2 regions of the Neobacillus sp. BP17 genome follow, and region 2 is predicted to be linked to the other one. Evidence: a T-box and tRNA genes for the amino acid it is inferred to sense, from the RefSeq annotation. Region 2 holds a T-box; the other holds one or more tRNA genes.
What was found. The T-box of region 2 lies ahead of serS (serine--tRNA ligase). A T-box ahead of a tRNA ligase gene usually reads a tRNA of that ligase, here a tRNA-Ser.

Region 1 (8,045 bases), 2.7 Mb from region 2:
ATGATTTCACCGCCGTCAGCCGATTCGGCTGCCCACCTTTGCAGGTGGCACGAACACTACAGGCATCTCAGCACTGTGCGAGCCTGGACTTTCCTCAGCTCCTGTAAAGGAACCGCGACTACTCACCATTTCATGTTTATGAATTCGTTCAGATGCGACAACACATACTATATCAAGGATACGATGATAAATCATTAGTAGTTTTATTCCAATGTTTCCAATTATGATTGGTATTTTTAGGTTCATTTCTCCAAAGGTCAATTAAATATTTAATTTATTACTTTCCACAGCAACAAAGTCGTCAAATAAAATTGTACAAGGCAATTTTTTTAAGAATTATCCTTGATATTAATGTAACTTACACATTGATTCATCTTAAACAAGAGAGTTGAGGGAAATATAATGCTTGTCATTGAAAATGATTGGTTAAAGGTAAGTATAGTAAGAAATGGAGCAGAAGTACGAGAAGTGAAGCATAAGAAAAACGGGCTAGACTATATGTGGACAGGGGATAACGCTTACTGGGGACGAGTCTCTCCGGTCTTATTTCCGATTGTAGGACGGTTAAAAGGGGATCAGTATCAACTGGATGGTCATACCTATAAGATGTCACAGCATGGTTTTTTGCGTGACGTTGAATTTGATGTAGAAGAGCAGACAGATACAAGCGTTTCATTTGTGTTTGAGTCTGCTGGACGCTTCAAACAAGTTTATCCTTACGAATTTAAAGCAATCATTCGTTATGTACTCAAAGAGGACTCCCTCATGGTTCAGTGGGAAATCGTGAATGAAAACAAGGAAGAAATGTATTTTTCCATTGGTGCTCATCCTGCATTTAAAATTCCACTTGTAGAAAATGAAACCATTGAGGATTACCGTTTATATTTTACTCCTGCAGCAAATAACAAGGTAATGGAATACGAGCTAAAGGATTCTCTGATCCACGAGAGAGGAAATGCAAGTGATATTTCAACGATGCAGCTCACGCCCTCCTTATTTGCCCATGATGCTCTCGTCTACAGCAATATTGATCAAATTACATTGGAGTCTAAAAAATCAGGTCATGGAATCGAAGTATGGTTCGAAAAATTCCCGTTTGTTGGAATTTGGTCGAAATATATGGATACTACTGGTACGATCGCGCCATTTGTTTGCATAGAGCCATGGTACGGAATTGCTGATACGTATCATACTTCTGGGAACATGAAGGAAAAGATGGGTGTGAATAAGCTTGAAGCAGGAGCAACATTCCTGGCTGAATATAAAATGAAGTTTAAATAACAGTCGATAGGAGATTGTCTATTGGTTGCTAAGTATTAAATGATAAAGTTAGGCTTCCATCCAATCCTATTTAGGTGAACGCACATAGACTACTTTGACTATAAGTGAAAGGAGGATATTAATGTACTACATTATTTTGCATCACTACCATCCTTGGTATCAATCCATAGTAGTTCCATTCATTCCTCCACCACCTGTCCCGCCAGCAGCTGTTACCTACCGAAAGATGTTAAATGGGTTTTTGTAATCGAAAAATCCAGGACTTTTGAACTACCAAAATTTACAGCTATCTTCCAAATGGAATCGATGATATATTGTTCTTGTAAGTTCTTAACGGACTTACGCGAAGCTTTTATTACAGAGAAGTACTCAAGCGGCTGAAGAGGCGCCCCTGCTAAGGGTGTAGGTCGGGTAACCGGCGCGAGGGTTCAAATCCCTTCTTCTCTGCCATTATATTATGGGGATGTCTTGGTATCGACAGGGATTGTTTGAGCTTATATGGCGAGTCGAGGGATTCGGCCTCGTAAAAACGATAAAGCCTATAACTGGCAAACAAAACAACAACTTCGCTTTCGCTGCCTAATAACAGTCGATCGCGGTTCCTCCCTCCATCGTCCATGTGGTAGGGTAAGGGACTCATTCTAAGTGGACTACGCCGGATTCCACCGTCTGAGGATGAAGGAAGAGACGAACCAGACTAGCTGCTTCCATGCCTGTCAGTAGGCTAACGAAGTAAGTGAAATCAATTCTACTGACTACACTCGTAGAAGTATAAGTGCCAAGATCTTTGCACACGGGTTCAACTCCCGTCATTTCCACTAAAAAACAATCATTTTTACCGCAGTAGGTAAGTGGCAGTCCTTTCGGCAATTAACCGATCGGTCGTAGGTTCGAGTCCTACCTGCGGAGTTTAGTCCAACAAAGGCACTAGGAAACTGGTCAGGGCGGGAACGCAGCAGCCATAACTAGTGAAATTGTGTGGGCTAGTACATAAAACTGAAGGCTCAAAACCCCTAAACCCAGTTTAGGGGTTATTTCTTTTACAAATTTGGATTAATTTTATAAAGAGGTAGATAAGGAATTTCCCTTCATGGCTTTTTAATGTTCAAGGATTTTTTTTTGTTCCATTATCCTGCAAATGAAATGTTTTAGAAATCTCAATTATTTAAGCTGTTCAATACATAAGCAAGCAGTATTACAATGACTAGTTTATCTTTTCTACTAGGGACGGATTACTAGTTACAATTTTTTAGCCCATATTGTACCCAGTCTTTCCCAGCATCAATCTAATTGATGCTGCTTCAATTTACGATAAAGCGTTGCTAAACTTATACCTAGATTGCTGGCAATTTGTCTTTTTGCTTTTGTCGTTTTTCCGTATTCAGTCAATAATTTTTCGATTTTTTTGTATTCGAATTCTTCTTTGTTCATCTCCAAGATGGGAACTTTCAGGATTTCTTCACTTTTGTCCGTATGATTTGAAGAAGGGGGTAATTGATGTAAGTAATATGGCAAATGATCCAGTGTTAATTCGGTATCATAAATGGTTGCGATATTTATGGCGTATTCTAAGCAATTTTCAAACTCACGAACATTCCCTGGCCATTTGTAACTTTTCATCATGGCAGCTACTTCTTTCGAGATGGATTGAATATTTCTATTTAATAATTTGTTATACCTTCTAATAAAATAGCTGCTCAAATAATCAAGGTCATCATTTCTGTCACGAAGAGGAGGGATTTTAATGGGTATTACATTTAATCGGTAATATAAGTCTTCTCGAAATTTATTTTGGTCTACTAATTTTTCTAAATTCTCGTTTGTGGCTGCAATAACACGAATGTTTACTGGTATTGGATGCTTTCCTCCAATCTTATCTATTTCCCTGGTTTGTAAAACACGCAAAAGCTTTACTTGTAGGTAAAGCGGCATTGTGCCAATTTCATCTAGAAAAATAGTTCCTTGATCCGCTAATTCAAATTTTCCAGGTTTCCCCTTTGCATCTGCCCCGGTAAATGCTCCTTTTTCGTAACCGAAAAGTTCACTTTCAATTAATGCCTCCGGGATGGCCCCACAATTTATCGAAATGAATGGACGATTACTTCTTGTGCTCAATTGATGGATGGCCCTTGCAAACAATTCTTTTCCGGTTCCACTTTCTCCTGTAATTAAAACAGTAGAATCATTCGCAGCAACATGAGAAACAAGAGACTTAATTTCTATCATTTGAGGTGACCTTCCAATGATATCTTCAATGGAAATGGAGCGGCTTGAGTTAATAAAATCCAAGGCGCTTCGTTGTACCTCTTTATAATCGGATAATGAAATGACGGCCCCTTTGATGATGTTTTCCACATTAATAGGCTCTATGTCACCAATAAAGGTCACATTATTGGTACCATTGGAATAGGACAAATCGGTTTGAATCATCTTATTTCCTCCTAGAACCTTCTTAAGGGGAAAATCCTTAAATAACTCTAAAATATGTATTTTTTCAATCAAAGATGATTTTTTTTGAATCATTTTTTCGGCCACATTATTTACTTGGTTGATAAATCCATCCTCGTCAATAGAAAGAATGCCTTTTGGTAATGAATTAATCAAAGTTAATAAAGCGCCGTTCATCCGATTTTGTTCTTCAAATAGTATTTTTTCTCTAATCTTCGATGTCATCAAATCAGACATTCTATATAAGAAATCAATAATCCCATTCAAATTCCTTTTAATAGAATCTAATCTCTCTTCAGTATAGGCCACTACGTTTACCGTGCCTATGACAGAATGATCATATCGAATGGGAACAACCACCCCACCTGAATAGGTACATTTTCCAAAACCAGGGCAAACCTGACAAACAGGATTTTGCATCTTGCTTTCAATAATTATATGTTTGTTTGTCATCAGGACATTTTTGCTTACACTGCCAAAGGTCATTATTTCTCCTATTTTTTCCTTTGCTTCCCCAGTAGCTGCAACTCGGATAATATTTTCATCTACAATTTCGACATCCATTTGGAACGCTGTTTTAATTGCTTCAGCAATATTTTGTGCTACATCATGGATCATATTTAGCATGAAGGGACCTCTTTTCTTGTTTCACTTTTTCTCATTTTTAGAAATAATGATTCTCAATTTGAGAAATTTTCTCATTTTAATAATAAAAAAATATCAGAAAATTGGTAAAAATGCAATTTTTACCTTTGGCACAGTAATTGCATTATAAATAATTGATTAGGAAAATGAAGGAGGATATTGGATTATGCAGAAACAGCAAGTAAATTTTCTTTACTTATCAGAGCCGGATATGATTGAAGCTGGCGTACTCGATACCCATCATTGCGTAGAAACAATTGAAGAAGTTTTTAGACTTCTATCAGAAGGAGACTATCTTATGGGGGGACCAAATGAAAATGAGCATGGACAAATGATTTGGTTTCCTAAGGAAGAAAGATTCCCTAATATGCCTATAGCAGGACCAGATAGGCGATTTATGTCGATGATTACATATCTTGGCGGACGCTTTAATGTTTGTGGAGATAAATGGTATGGGTCAAATATTGCAAATCGTGATAGAGGACTACCAAGATCGATATTAATGGTCACGCTCAATGATACCGATACAGGTCAGCCTCTTGCGTATATGTCTGGAAATTTAATCAGTGCAATGCGTACAGGAGCTGTTCCGGGAGTAGCTGCAAAATATTTAGCCAGGAAAAATGCAGAGATAGCCACTGTATTAGGTGCGGGTGTTATCAGCCGAGCTTGTTTGAAAGCGATTGCAGTCGCGAGACCTGATTTAAAACAAATCCGTGTGTATGACATCATTTACGAAAAAGGAATCGCTTTTGCTGCAGAAATGACCAAGGAAACAGGAATTAACGTGGTGGCTGCTAGATCCCTGCAAGAGGCGGTCAATAACTCGGATATTATTAGTGTTGCTACAAGCGGCGCGGTCAAGGCAAGGCTTGAACAAGAATGGTTAAAACCAGGGTGCATTATTGAGTTGACTGGCCCGGCTGATTTAGATGACGAATGCTATATGAATTATAAGATTGTTGCAGATAACTGGAAAATGCACGAGTGCTGGTTAAATGACGCAAAAGAGCATCCACTTGGATTTGATAGTATTAAAGATTGGGCACCTACTTCACAACTTCTAACGCTGGTTGAAAGTGGAGAGGTAAAAACAGAATCTATTATAGACTTAGGCGATGTTATAACTGGGAAAAAGCAGGTGAGGGAAGAAACTGATAGCAACCCTATTATTTTCGTTACTGGCGGGCAGCCTGTTTACGATATAGCCTGGGGATACGAAATCTATCAAAATGCGTTAAATAGGGGAATAGGTAATAAATTATTATTATGGGAAGAAGCTCATTGGGCATAATTTTTACACTTCATCATTAATCTTGAAAGGGGAAAATCGTATGAATTACCGAATTGGTGTGGATACAGGAGGAACATTTACAGATGTTGCCTTAGTGGAAGAGAGAACCGGGAAATCCTATATTACGAAAGTGCCGTCAACACCTCATAATCCATCTTTAGCAGTATTAAATGGATTGAGACAAATTGTTGAGGAGACGGGCATTGACTATGAAGAAATTTCTTTCTTCATACATGGTTCAACTGTTGCTACGAATGCATTACTTGAGCAAAAAGGGGCAAGGACTGCACTTTTAACTACGAAGGGTTTTAAAGATGTTTTACAGATTGGCAGACAAACCCGGCCAAAATTATATGATTTCCGAGCACGTAAAGCGGAGCCTTTAGTGCCCAGAAATTTTAGGCTGGAATTAGATGAGCGTATTGACGCTGACGGAAACATCATTCGTAAGATTGATAGACAGGAGTTATTAAACATCGTTGAATCTCTAAAGGAAAATGAGATTCAATCGCTAGCCATTTGTTTTATTAATTCTTATATCAATCCGATCCATGAGAAAGAGGTCAAGCAAATTCTTTCTGAGGCAGTGCCAGGTCTTTCCATCACTTTGTCTTGTGAAGTATTGCCTGAAATTAAGGAATATGAACGTACAAGTACAGTTGTAGCCAATGCTTACGTACTTCCGAAAATGAAGTATTATCTAGGACATTTAAATACAAATCTAGAAAGAATGAACATATCTAGTAATCTATATGTGATGCAATCAAATGGAGGAATTATTAGTGCTGAGACGGCTATCAATATGCCTATTCGCACGATGCTATCTGGACCTGCTGGAGGAGTATTAGCCGGAAGTATCCTAGCAAAAAACACTTCATTTAAAAATATTATTACGATCGATATGGGAGGAACAAGCTTAGATACTGCCCTCATTGAAAATGAAAATCCTCAATTTACAACCATTAGTGAGATTGAAGGTAGGCCGATTAAGGTTCCTATGGTTGAAATGCACACGATTGGTTCTGGAGGGGGAAGCATCGCATGGATTGATTCAGGCGGCGCTTTAAGAGTAGGACCTCATAGCGCAGGTGCTACTCCTGGACCAGTTTGTTACGGCAGGGGCGGGGAAGAGCCTACTGTCAGTGATGCAAACGTTATTCTTGGAAGGTTAAATCCTGATTCCATTTTAGGAGGCAGGATGAAAATTGATGTGGAATCCGCCAGAAGAGTGATAAAAGAGAAAATTGCCGATCCGCTGGGAATGACGGTGGAAAAGGCAGCAGAAGGTATTTTAAAAGTCGTGAATGCCAATATGGTTCGCGGAATTAGAGTCATATCCATTGAAAAAGGATATGATCCTCGTGAATTTTCTTTAATGGCTTTCGGCGGTGCTGGTCCTTTACATGCAGTTGATATCGCCAATGAACTTGGCTGTAAAGAGGTTATTATTCCTCCAAACCCAGGTATTACATGCGCAATGGGAATGTTGATGGCGGATGTAAGACATGACTATGTCAGGACCTACTCATCGAAGCTATCGTTAGTAGAATTGGATGATATCAATCATGCGTTAAAAACCCTCATTGTGGAAGCCCTTGAAGACCTTAAAAAGGAAGGCTTCGATTCGGACACAATCGAATTAAAGGCAAGTCTGGATCTTCGTTATGTGCGTCAGGCTTATGAGATCAACATACCACTTAATGGAGCTCATGTTAATCACACTACATTGCACGAAGCGGTTCGTACATTCCATGAAACACATGAACGGATTTACGGATTTAACCGGCATGAGGAAGAACTTGAAGTCGTTAATATCCGATTAATCGGGATTGGGAAAATCACTGAATTGAAAAAAGATGGTTCAAATGAAGAAGTGAATAGGAAAAGTGTAGAGCCAATTAGTGTGCGTCTTGTTTATTTTAATGATGCCTATGTCAGTGCCCCGGTTTATCAGCGTAACGATTTAAACAGTGATGTAACTATAAATGGTCCTGCTATTATTGAACAGTTAGACTCTACTATCATTATTTATCCAGATCAAAAGGCGATTACAGATCAATCTGGAAATCTAATCATCTATCTTTCCGGCAAGAATGTAAAGGAGGAAATGGAATATGTATACACCAGTAATTGACGGAATCATGCTCGAAGTAATGAAAAATGCGTTTCATACGATTGCAGAGGAAATGGGGGTAACCCTCATTAGAACTGCACTTTCTACCAATATTAAAGATCGTATGGATTGCTCTACAGCTATTTATACGAAAGAAGGAAAGCTTGTTGCACAAGCAGAGCATGTTCCGCTTCACTTAGGTTTAATGCCTTCTGTTGTTCAAGAAGTATTGAAAATCTATCCTCCAACACAATTAAAGCAAGG
Region 2 (8,045 bases):
AACCGCACTGGCGCCAAAGACCAGTGCCTCTCAGAAAGGGAAATGGTATGAAGCACATGACTATAAGGCACACGGAGAAATCGTTGACTTTGTCGTGATTATGACTTATGAATGGGGATATAGCGGTGGCCCCGCAATGGCTGTGTCACCCATCGATCAAGTAAGAAGAGTGTTGGAATACGCTGTTACAGATATCCCGGCAAGAAAGATTATGATGGGGCAAAACTTGTACGGCTATGATTGGACACTTCCCTTCGTGCAAGGAACGGTTGCCAAGGCAGTGAGTCCACAGCAGGCCATACAGCTCGCCGCAAGGCACAATGTCCCGATTCAATATGACATCAAGGCGCAGGCACCACATTTTAGATATACAGAAGCGGGCAAACAGCATGAGGTTTGGTTTGAGGACGCCCGCTCGATTCAAGCCAAGTTTGATTTAATTAAAGAGTTAAATATTAGGGGAATGAGTTACTGGAAGCTCGGTCTTGCCTTCCCGCAAAATTGGCTGTTAATCGTCGACAACTTCAATGTCACTAAACGTGCAACCTAAATAATTTTATTTCTACAAAAACTGCCGGGATTCGGCAGTTTTTTCATATATTTGACATAAAACAACTTTCTACTAAATTTTCCTTATCCCTTCCTGAGTAAGATTATGATAAAATAAATCTTGCGTGTTTTTTGTGACTAAATAACCAGAGGATCTGGTGAAACATAGAGTGAAGGTAGCTTTCGAAGGAGGACTTGCAATGGGGGATACACCCTTTATTACCGTTGAAGGGCCGATTGGTGTTGGAAAAACATCGCTTGCAAAAGCCATTTCAGCGCAATTTAAATTTGCATTACTTAAAGAGATTGTTGATGAAAATCCATTTCTAGGGAAATTCTATGAAAATATTGAAGAATGGAGTTTTCAAACGGAAATGTTTTTCCTCTGCAATCGTTTTAAGCAATTAGGGGATATCAATACCCATTACTTAACTCAAAATCAATCCGTTGTAGCGGATTATCATATCTTTAAAAATTTAATATTTGCAAAGCGTTCCTTAAATGCAGATGAGTATCAAAAATATGATAAAATTTATCAAATTCTAACCGAAGATATGCCGAAGCCTAATGTTATTATTTATTTGAATGCCAGCCTCGATACACTTCTAAAACGAATTAAAATAAGAGGGCGTGAAGTGGAAAAGAATATCAGCCCCTTATATTTAGAACAGTTATCACTCGATTATGAAGAATCAATGACGCTCTTTGAAAAGGAACATCCAGAAATACCCGTTCTTCGCTTTAGCGGAGACGAATTGGATTTTGTCAAAAATGAACAAGATTTAAACCATATTTTTGAACAATTATCCTTAGCATTAAAAAAAAGCATCTGGATAAAGTGAAACTCAAAAAAACATTATAGATCAGGGGGATGTTAGTGAGTATCGTTATTGGTGGTATGATTGGTCTCGGTAAAACAAGTGTGGCAGACACATTGAATGCACACTTTCAAAATAAGGGAATTGAGAGTAAGGTGTTTTATGAAACGGTGGATGATAACCCGATTCTCCCGCTCTATTATGAACTGACACCTGAAGAATTAGATGCCAAAAGGATCCCTTTCCTGCTTCAATTATTCTTTTTGAATAAACGTTTTAAAACCGTTAAGGAATGCGTTAGCTGGAGAGAGCCTATTTATACAATTCAAGACCGTTCCATTTATGAAGATTGGTATTTTGCCTATGTGAATAAATCGTTAGGCAGGATTTCTGATTTGGAATTTAAAATATATGAAGAATTAGTGGAAAACATGCTGGAAGAACTGAATGAACTTCCAAAAAAGGCACCAGATTTAATGGTGTACTTAAAAGGGTCATTTGATACAGTGATTGACCGGATTATGGCCCGCGGCCGAAGCTTTGAAATAAATCCTGAACTGAAGGAATATTACTTCGAAGTGTGGAAGGGTTATGATGAGTGGGTGATGAACCAGTACTCAGCAAGTGAAGTATTAGTGATTGATATGGATACAACAGACGTTGTCAAAAGTGCAGAAGATGCCACTAGAATTTGCCTTGAAGTGGAAGAAAAGTTGAAAGAAATTCTAAATATAAGAAAAGCGCATATTGGATAATCCAATATGTGCTTTTTTATTTATAGGATTGATGCGATGGAGAAACTTCTGAATTTTGCTAGACCGGACCCTCTTCATTTACCGTTTAGCCTATTTTTTTCCTTCACCCGGGAAATGGAGATACTCTTCTTTTCCGCTTAGCACCCTTTTTCCTTCAGCAATCTTCTAACCATAGGCAAATATCCAGCTATTGCTCTCAGTTTAACAGTGCAGCTAAAAATGTCCATAAAAAAAGTCCGTTACATATGATGTAACGAACCTTTATCTCCAGTTTTTATGCGCGATTAGTAAATATTATGGAGGAGGAAGAGGGATTCGAACCCCCGCGCGGTATGACCCGCCTGTCGGTTTTCAAGACCGATCCCTTCAGCCAAACTTGGGTATTCCTCCGTATCAACAGAATCTAATTTACCATATTCATTTTTCTATGTCAACATACTAAATCAAAAAACTGGACAAATTTTTATCTGTCCAGTTTTTTTCTATGTTACAAATGCCTGTTGATTTCCACTCCAGGCACTTCGCTTTCCGCGGGCGGTCCGGGGAGCCTCCTCGTCGCTGCGCTCCTGCGGGGTCTCCCCTGCCCCGTCCTCCCGCAGGAGTCTTCGTGCCTTCCGCTCCAATCAACAGGGTGCCAACTATATGCTTTAACTTAGACTAAAATTACATTGGTGATATGACTTCACGGTTGCCCATATATGGACGCAGTACGGTTGGAATCACGACACTGCCATCGGCTTGTTGGTAATTCTCTAAGATGGCGGCGACCGTACGGCCAATCGCAAGGCCAGAACCATTGAGGGTGTGAACGTGCTCCGGCTTTGCCTTTGGTTCGCGGCGGAAACGAATGTTTGCCCGTCTTGCCTGGAAGGCTTCGAAGTTACTGCAAGAAGAAATTTCGCGATACGTTCCATAGCTTGGAATCCAAACTTCAATATCATACTTCTTCGCAGCGGTAAAGCCGAGGTCACCCGTGCACATGCTTAGCACACGGTATGGCAGCTCAAGTAATTGTAATACCTTTTCTGCATCTCGTGTCAGCTTTTCAAGCTCATCGTAAGAATCCTCAGGCTTAACAAACTTCACAAGTTCTACCTTATTAAATTGATGCTGACGAATCAAACCGCGTGTATCACGGCCCGCAGAGCCAGCCTCAGAACGGAAACATGCACTGTAAGCAGCAAAGCGGATCGGCAGGGCTTCAGCACTTAATATTTCATCGCGATGAAGATTAGTTACAGGAACTTCAGCTGTCGGAATCAAGAAGTAATCTTCGTTTTCAATCAAAAACGCATCTTCTTCAAACTTAGGAAGCTGGCCTGTTCCAGTCATACTCGCCCGGTTGACTAAATACGGCGGCAATATTTCTGTATAGCCATGCTCATCGACATGAAGATCTAACATAAAGCTCATTAACGCACGCTCTAAACGAGCACCTAGTCCTTTATAAAAGACAAAGCGGCTACCTGTTACCTTCCCGGCTCTTTCAAAATCAAGAATTCCTAGTTGATCGGCAACGTCCCAATGCGGTTTGGCTTCAAATTCAAACTCGCGCACCTTGCCCCATTGTCGTATTTCGATATTATCATCCTCAGTTTCGCCCACTGGAACACTTTCATGCGGGATATTCGGGATGCTCAACATCAAAAGTTCTAATGACTCTTCTACTACACGTAATTCATCATCAAACGTTTTAATCTTGTCACCCACCTCGCGCATTTCCTTGATCAAATGGTCAGCATCCTGCTTTTCTCGCTTTAAAGATGCAACCTGCTGTGATACCTCATTGCGGCGGCTTTTTAATTTTTCTGTTTCGACAATCAATTCGCGTCTTCTTTGGTCTAGTTCTTCAAATTGATCGAGAGCAGATAAATCTTCCCCCCGCTTTTGAAGTTTTTCTTTTACTTCTGCAAAATCAGCTCGTAACACTTTAATATCTAACATAAATATGGCACTCCTTTTTACTCATTTTATTATTTTAGACCATGCCGTGCGGTTCGCATTACCACATAAAAAACAAAAAACTCCCGCCCCTAAAACAGGGACGAGAGTTACTCGCGATACCACCCTGGTTGACAGAATAAACTGTCCACCTCAAAAAACGTTAACGGTTTCTACCGAAAGTACTTACTGATCTCAGGATGAGATGTTCCGCACCTTGCTCGAGGAGGGATTCACAAGTTTCATCCACCGGTTCACACCAGCCACCGGCTCTCTTGTAGAATGAGTCTCTTGTTACTAGTTCCTCTCATTGCTTTGATCATTATTTATGATTTTGTATTTATTAATTTACTATATATATTATCCAAAAGCAACCAATTTAAACAAATTGTTTTTGCTTAGCTTTCGTTAAAATATAAATTAAAACCATCCCTTAACAGTAGAGGAAATCCCATGAAAAACATCTCCAAAAAAGTTACCAATGCCTTTCATCATTAACACAAACCAGTTTGATTTTTCTACATCTTGTGCAGCGATCACATCAACCTTAATCGATTGTTGACCCTCTGAAGTTAAGAAACTAACCTTTTCACCATTTTTTGGTGCGATGGTTACATAACCAACTTTTTCACCCTTCTTAATTGGTGCTGTTAGCTTACCATCTTTCGTCAATTTCTTTTTATCAAGGACTAAGACTGGTTTGTAGTCTTGCTTGCTGCCATTTGGAATCATCATGCTAATGGCTGATTTTGTATAGATTTTAACCTGGTCTTCTTTTCCTTTTGTAACAGGAACCGTTTTTTGACCTTTTACTTGGTAATGCTTAGGAGTAATTTCTTCCTTTGCATAATTTGTAAAAGCATAATCTAGCATTTTTTTCGTTTCACCGAAACGCGCTTTATAACCATCATTTTTTCCGCTATCATCTTTTGCATTTTGGACAACGGTAATAAATCGTTTTCCATCTCTGCTCGCTGTCCCTGTAAAGCAGTATCCTGCAAAATCAGTTGTACCGGTTTTGAGCCCATCCATACCTTCATATCCATATACTAATGTTGGCAGCATCCAGTTCCAGTTTTGCATTACAATTCTATCATCTGTACCTTCACGAAATACCTTTTTAGGCGTGCTTGCTGTTTTTAGAACATCTGGATAATCATTAATGAGATGATAGGCTAATGTAGCCACGTCGCGAGGAGACATCACATTTTCTTCTTCAGCACCAGTTCCTTCTGGTTGCTCACCATTATAATCCTTATTATTTAAGCCAGTAGAATTCACAAATTTACTATTTTTCAATCCAAGTTTCTTTGCTTTTTCATTCATCAACTTGACAAAATTCGTTTCCGAACCGGCAATGACTTCAGCAAGTGCAATGGTTGTCCCATTAGCAGAATAAATAGCCATCGCTTCATATAATTCTCGAACATTATATTTTTCACCAAGGCGTAAAGGGACATTCGATAAACCCGTTGGCTGTGAAATCTTATAAACTAGTTCACTTACCGTATATTCCTGATCCCATTTGACCTTACCGTGCTTCACGGCATCTAGTAAAAGATACTCCGTCATCATCTTTGTCATACTGGCAATCCCTAATGGACTGTCAGCATTCTTTGCATATAAAACCTTACCTGTTTGTCCATCAACTAAAATAGCTCCGTCTGCATTCACATTTAATGCTGCATCCGCCTTCGCTATATCAACACCAGCAAATAGTCCAAAAAATAAAATAAGTGCCAGCGCACTGGCCATACATTTCTGATAAAAATGTTTGTTCACTTTAACGCCCTCCATGAATTTATACACCTTGGTTATTTTAACATAAGTCAATAGCAAATCATAGACGGAGCTATGAACCATCTTATGGCTATTTTTTTCAGTTTCTAGGTATTTTTACATAAAAAACAGAGAAGTCATCGCTTCTCTGTCTTGTTGTTATAGAGAGTAATTCGGAGCCTCTTTTGTGATTTGAACATCATGTGGATGACTCTCTCTTAATCCCGCACCTGTCATTTTAATAAATTGTGCTTTTGTTCTTAATTCCTCTAGATCTTTGGTTCCGCAATAACCCATTCCGGATCTGAGTCCGCCGATAAGTTGATATACAGTCTCTGCTAAAGGCCCTTTATAAGGAATCCGTCCTTCAATTCCTTCTGGTACGAACTTTTTATTATCTTCTTGGAAATAACGGTCTTTTGATCCTTTTTCCATCGCAGCCACTGAACCCATCCCGCGATACACTTTAAAGCGGCGTCCTTGGAAAATTTCTGTCTCTCCTGGACTCTCGGTTACCCCCGCTAATAAGCTGCCCAGCATAACGGCATATCCGCCTGCTGCAAGAGCTTTGACGATATCCCCAGAGTATTTGATGCCGCCATCGGCAATGATTGTCTTGCCATGCTTCATCGCTTCTCCTGCACAATCATAAACGGCTGTAATTTGTGGAACACCTACACCGGCAACGACCCTTGTTGTACAGATCGAACCAGGTCCAATTCCTACTTTGACCACATCGGCACCAGCTTCTATTAAGGCTTTGGTTCCTTCAGCTGTTGCCACGTTCCCAGCAATAATCGTGAGATTTGGATGAGCAGCTCTAATTTCCTTTACCATATCGAGGACACCTTTGGAATGTCCATGGGCTGTATCAAGCACAATTACATCGACATTGGCTTTTACAAGAGCTTCTACTCGTTTCATCGTATCGCTCGTTACTCCAACCGCAGCTCCAGCCAATAAACGTCCTTGACTGTCTTTCGCAGAGTTTGGAAATTCAATCACCTTTTCGATATCCTTAATTGTGATTAATCCTTTTAACTCACCCTGCTCATTAACAAGCGGTAGTTTTTCTATCTTGTAACGCTGCAGAATTTTCTCTGCCTCTTTTAATGTCGTTCCAACTGGGGCCGTCACAAGATTCTCCTTAGTCATAACGTCGGAAATTTTAAATGAATAATCTTGGATAAAGCGAAGATCCCTATTGGTGATAATCCCGATAAGCTTTTGTTCCTCTAAGTTATTAACAATTGGTACGCCGGAAATACGATATTTTCCCATTAAATGCTCCGCATCATACACTTGATGCTCAGGAGTTAGGAAAAATGGATCAGTAATAACTCCGCTTTCTGATCTCTTTACCTTCTCCACTTGCTCTGCTTGCTGCTCAATCGTCATATTCTTATGAATAATCCCTAAGCCGCCTTGCCGAGCCATTGATATGGCCATTTCAGATTCTGTTACTGTGTCCATCCCAGCACTTATGATAGGAATATTTAGCTTTACACTTGGCGATAGTTCTACTTGCAGATTTACATCTCTAGGCAATACTTCTGATTTACCAGGAATTAATAAAACATCATCAAACGTTAAACCTTCTTTTACAAACTTACTTTCCCACATTTTTCAGGCCCCCAGGAAAAAAAATATTATTTGTAGGTTATCAATTGGATAAAATACTGTCAAGGAATAAATATTAGTCTGATTCTTCTGAAAAAGGTGATATAGTCTTGGGTATTCAATATAAAGATTGGAAAAGCTTCTCTTGTTTCTTTTCGGCAGAATATTGCCAGCAATTTTTAAAAAGTTGTTATCAAAAACGGAATATCGAGAATCCAGAGCAAAAAAGCTATGAAAACTGTTATCCATTTTTATATTATCTGGAACATGGGCAAATTTATTATCAACAAGCCAGCAGTTCTCCACTTATTATTAAACCAATTTTACTTTTTTATGGTCTTGTCCATTTAATTAAGGCATGTATATTAACAATAGATCCTGCTTATCCCGAAACAACGGCTGTTTTGGCTCATGGTGTCTCAACAAGGAAAAGAAAGAAACAAAATTATCAATTCTTCCAGGATGAAGTGAAACTTCAAAAAAATGGACTTTTCCCCTTCATCTCTGAAAAATTGTTTCACATGAAACAATTGGAAGGGGAAAAAGTCATAATGGAGGAATTACTTAAGCTTATACCAGAGCT

Region 1: it encodes a tRNA-Ser, which carries the amino acid that the T-box ahead of serS (serine--tRNA ligase) is inferred to sense. The anticodon was not compared.

The regions. Positions count from the first base shown of each region.
Region 1 covers NZ_CM184198.1:2,750,620-2,758,664, forward strand. The annotation lists RNA gene rnpB (RNase P RNA component class B) at 1-130, opposite strand, end outside; gene AC4QJR_RS13345 (aldose 1-epimerase family protein) at 403-1,281, shown strand; gene AC4QJR_RS13350 (hypothetical protein) at 1,403-1,528, shown strand; tRNA gene AC4QJR_RS13355 (tRNA-Ser) at 1,641-1,731, shown strand; RNA gene ssrA (transfer-messenger RNA) at 1,741-2,102, shown strand; tRNA gene AC4QJR_RS13365 (tRNA-Asn) at 2,119-2,190, shown strand; RNA gene ffs (signal recognition particle sRNA small type) at 2,189-2,274, shown strand; gene AC4QJR_RS13375 (sigma-54 interaction domain-containing protein) at 2,563-4,356, opposite strand; gene AC4QJR_RS13380 (tyramine oxidase subunit B) at 4,541-5,668, shown strand; gene AC4QJR_RS13385 (hydantoinase/oxoprolinase family protein) at 5,709-7,802, shown strand; gene AC4QJR_RS13390 (hydantoinase B/oxoprolinase family protein) at 7,783-8,045, shown strand, end outside.
Region 2 covers NZ_CM184198.1:14,937-22,981, reverse strand. The annotation lists gene AC4QJR_RS00100 (LysM peptidoglycan-binding domain-containing protein) at 1-550, shown strand, start outside; gene AC4QJR_RS00095 (deoxynucleoside kinase) at 750-1,391, shown strand; gene AC4QJR_RS00090 (deoxynucleoside kinase) at 1,427-2,122, shown strand; tRNA gene AC4QJR_RS00085 (tRNA-Ser) at 2,420-2,512, opposite strand; gene serS (serine--tRNA ligase) at 2,786-4,066, opposite strand; T-box leader at 4,160-4,383, opposite strand; gene AC4QJR_RS00075 (D-alanyl-D-alanine carboxypeptidase family protein) at 4,484-5,860, opposite strand; gene guaB (IMP dehydrogenase) at 6,002-7,465, opposite strand; gene AC4QJR_RS00065 (YaaC family protein) at 7,573-8,045, shown strand, end outside.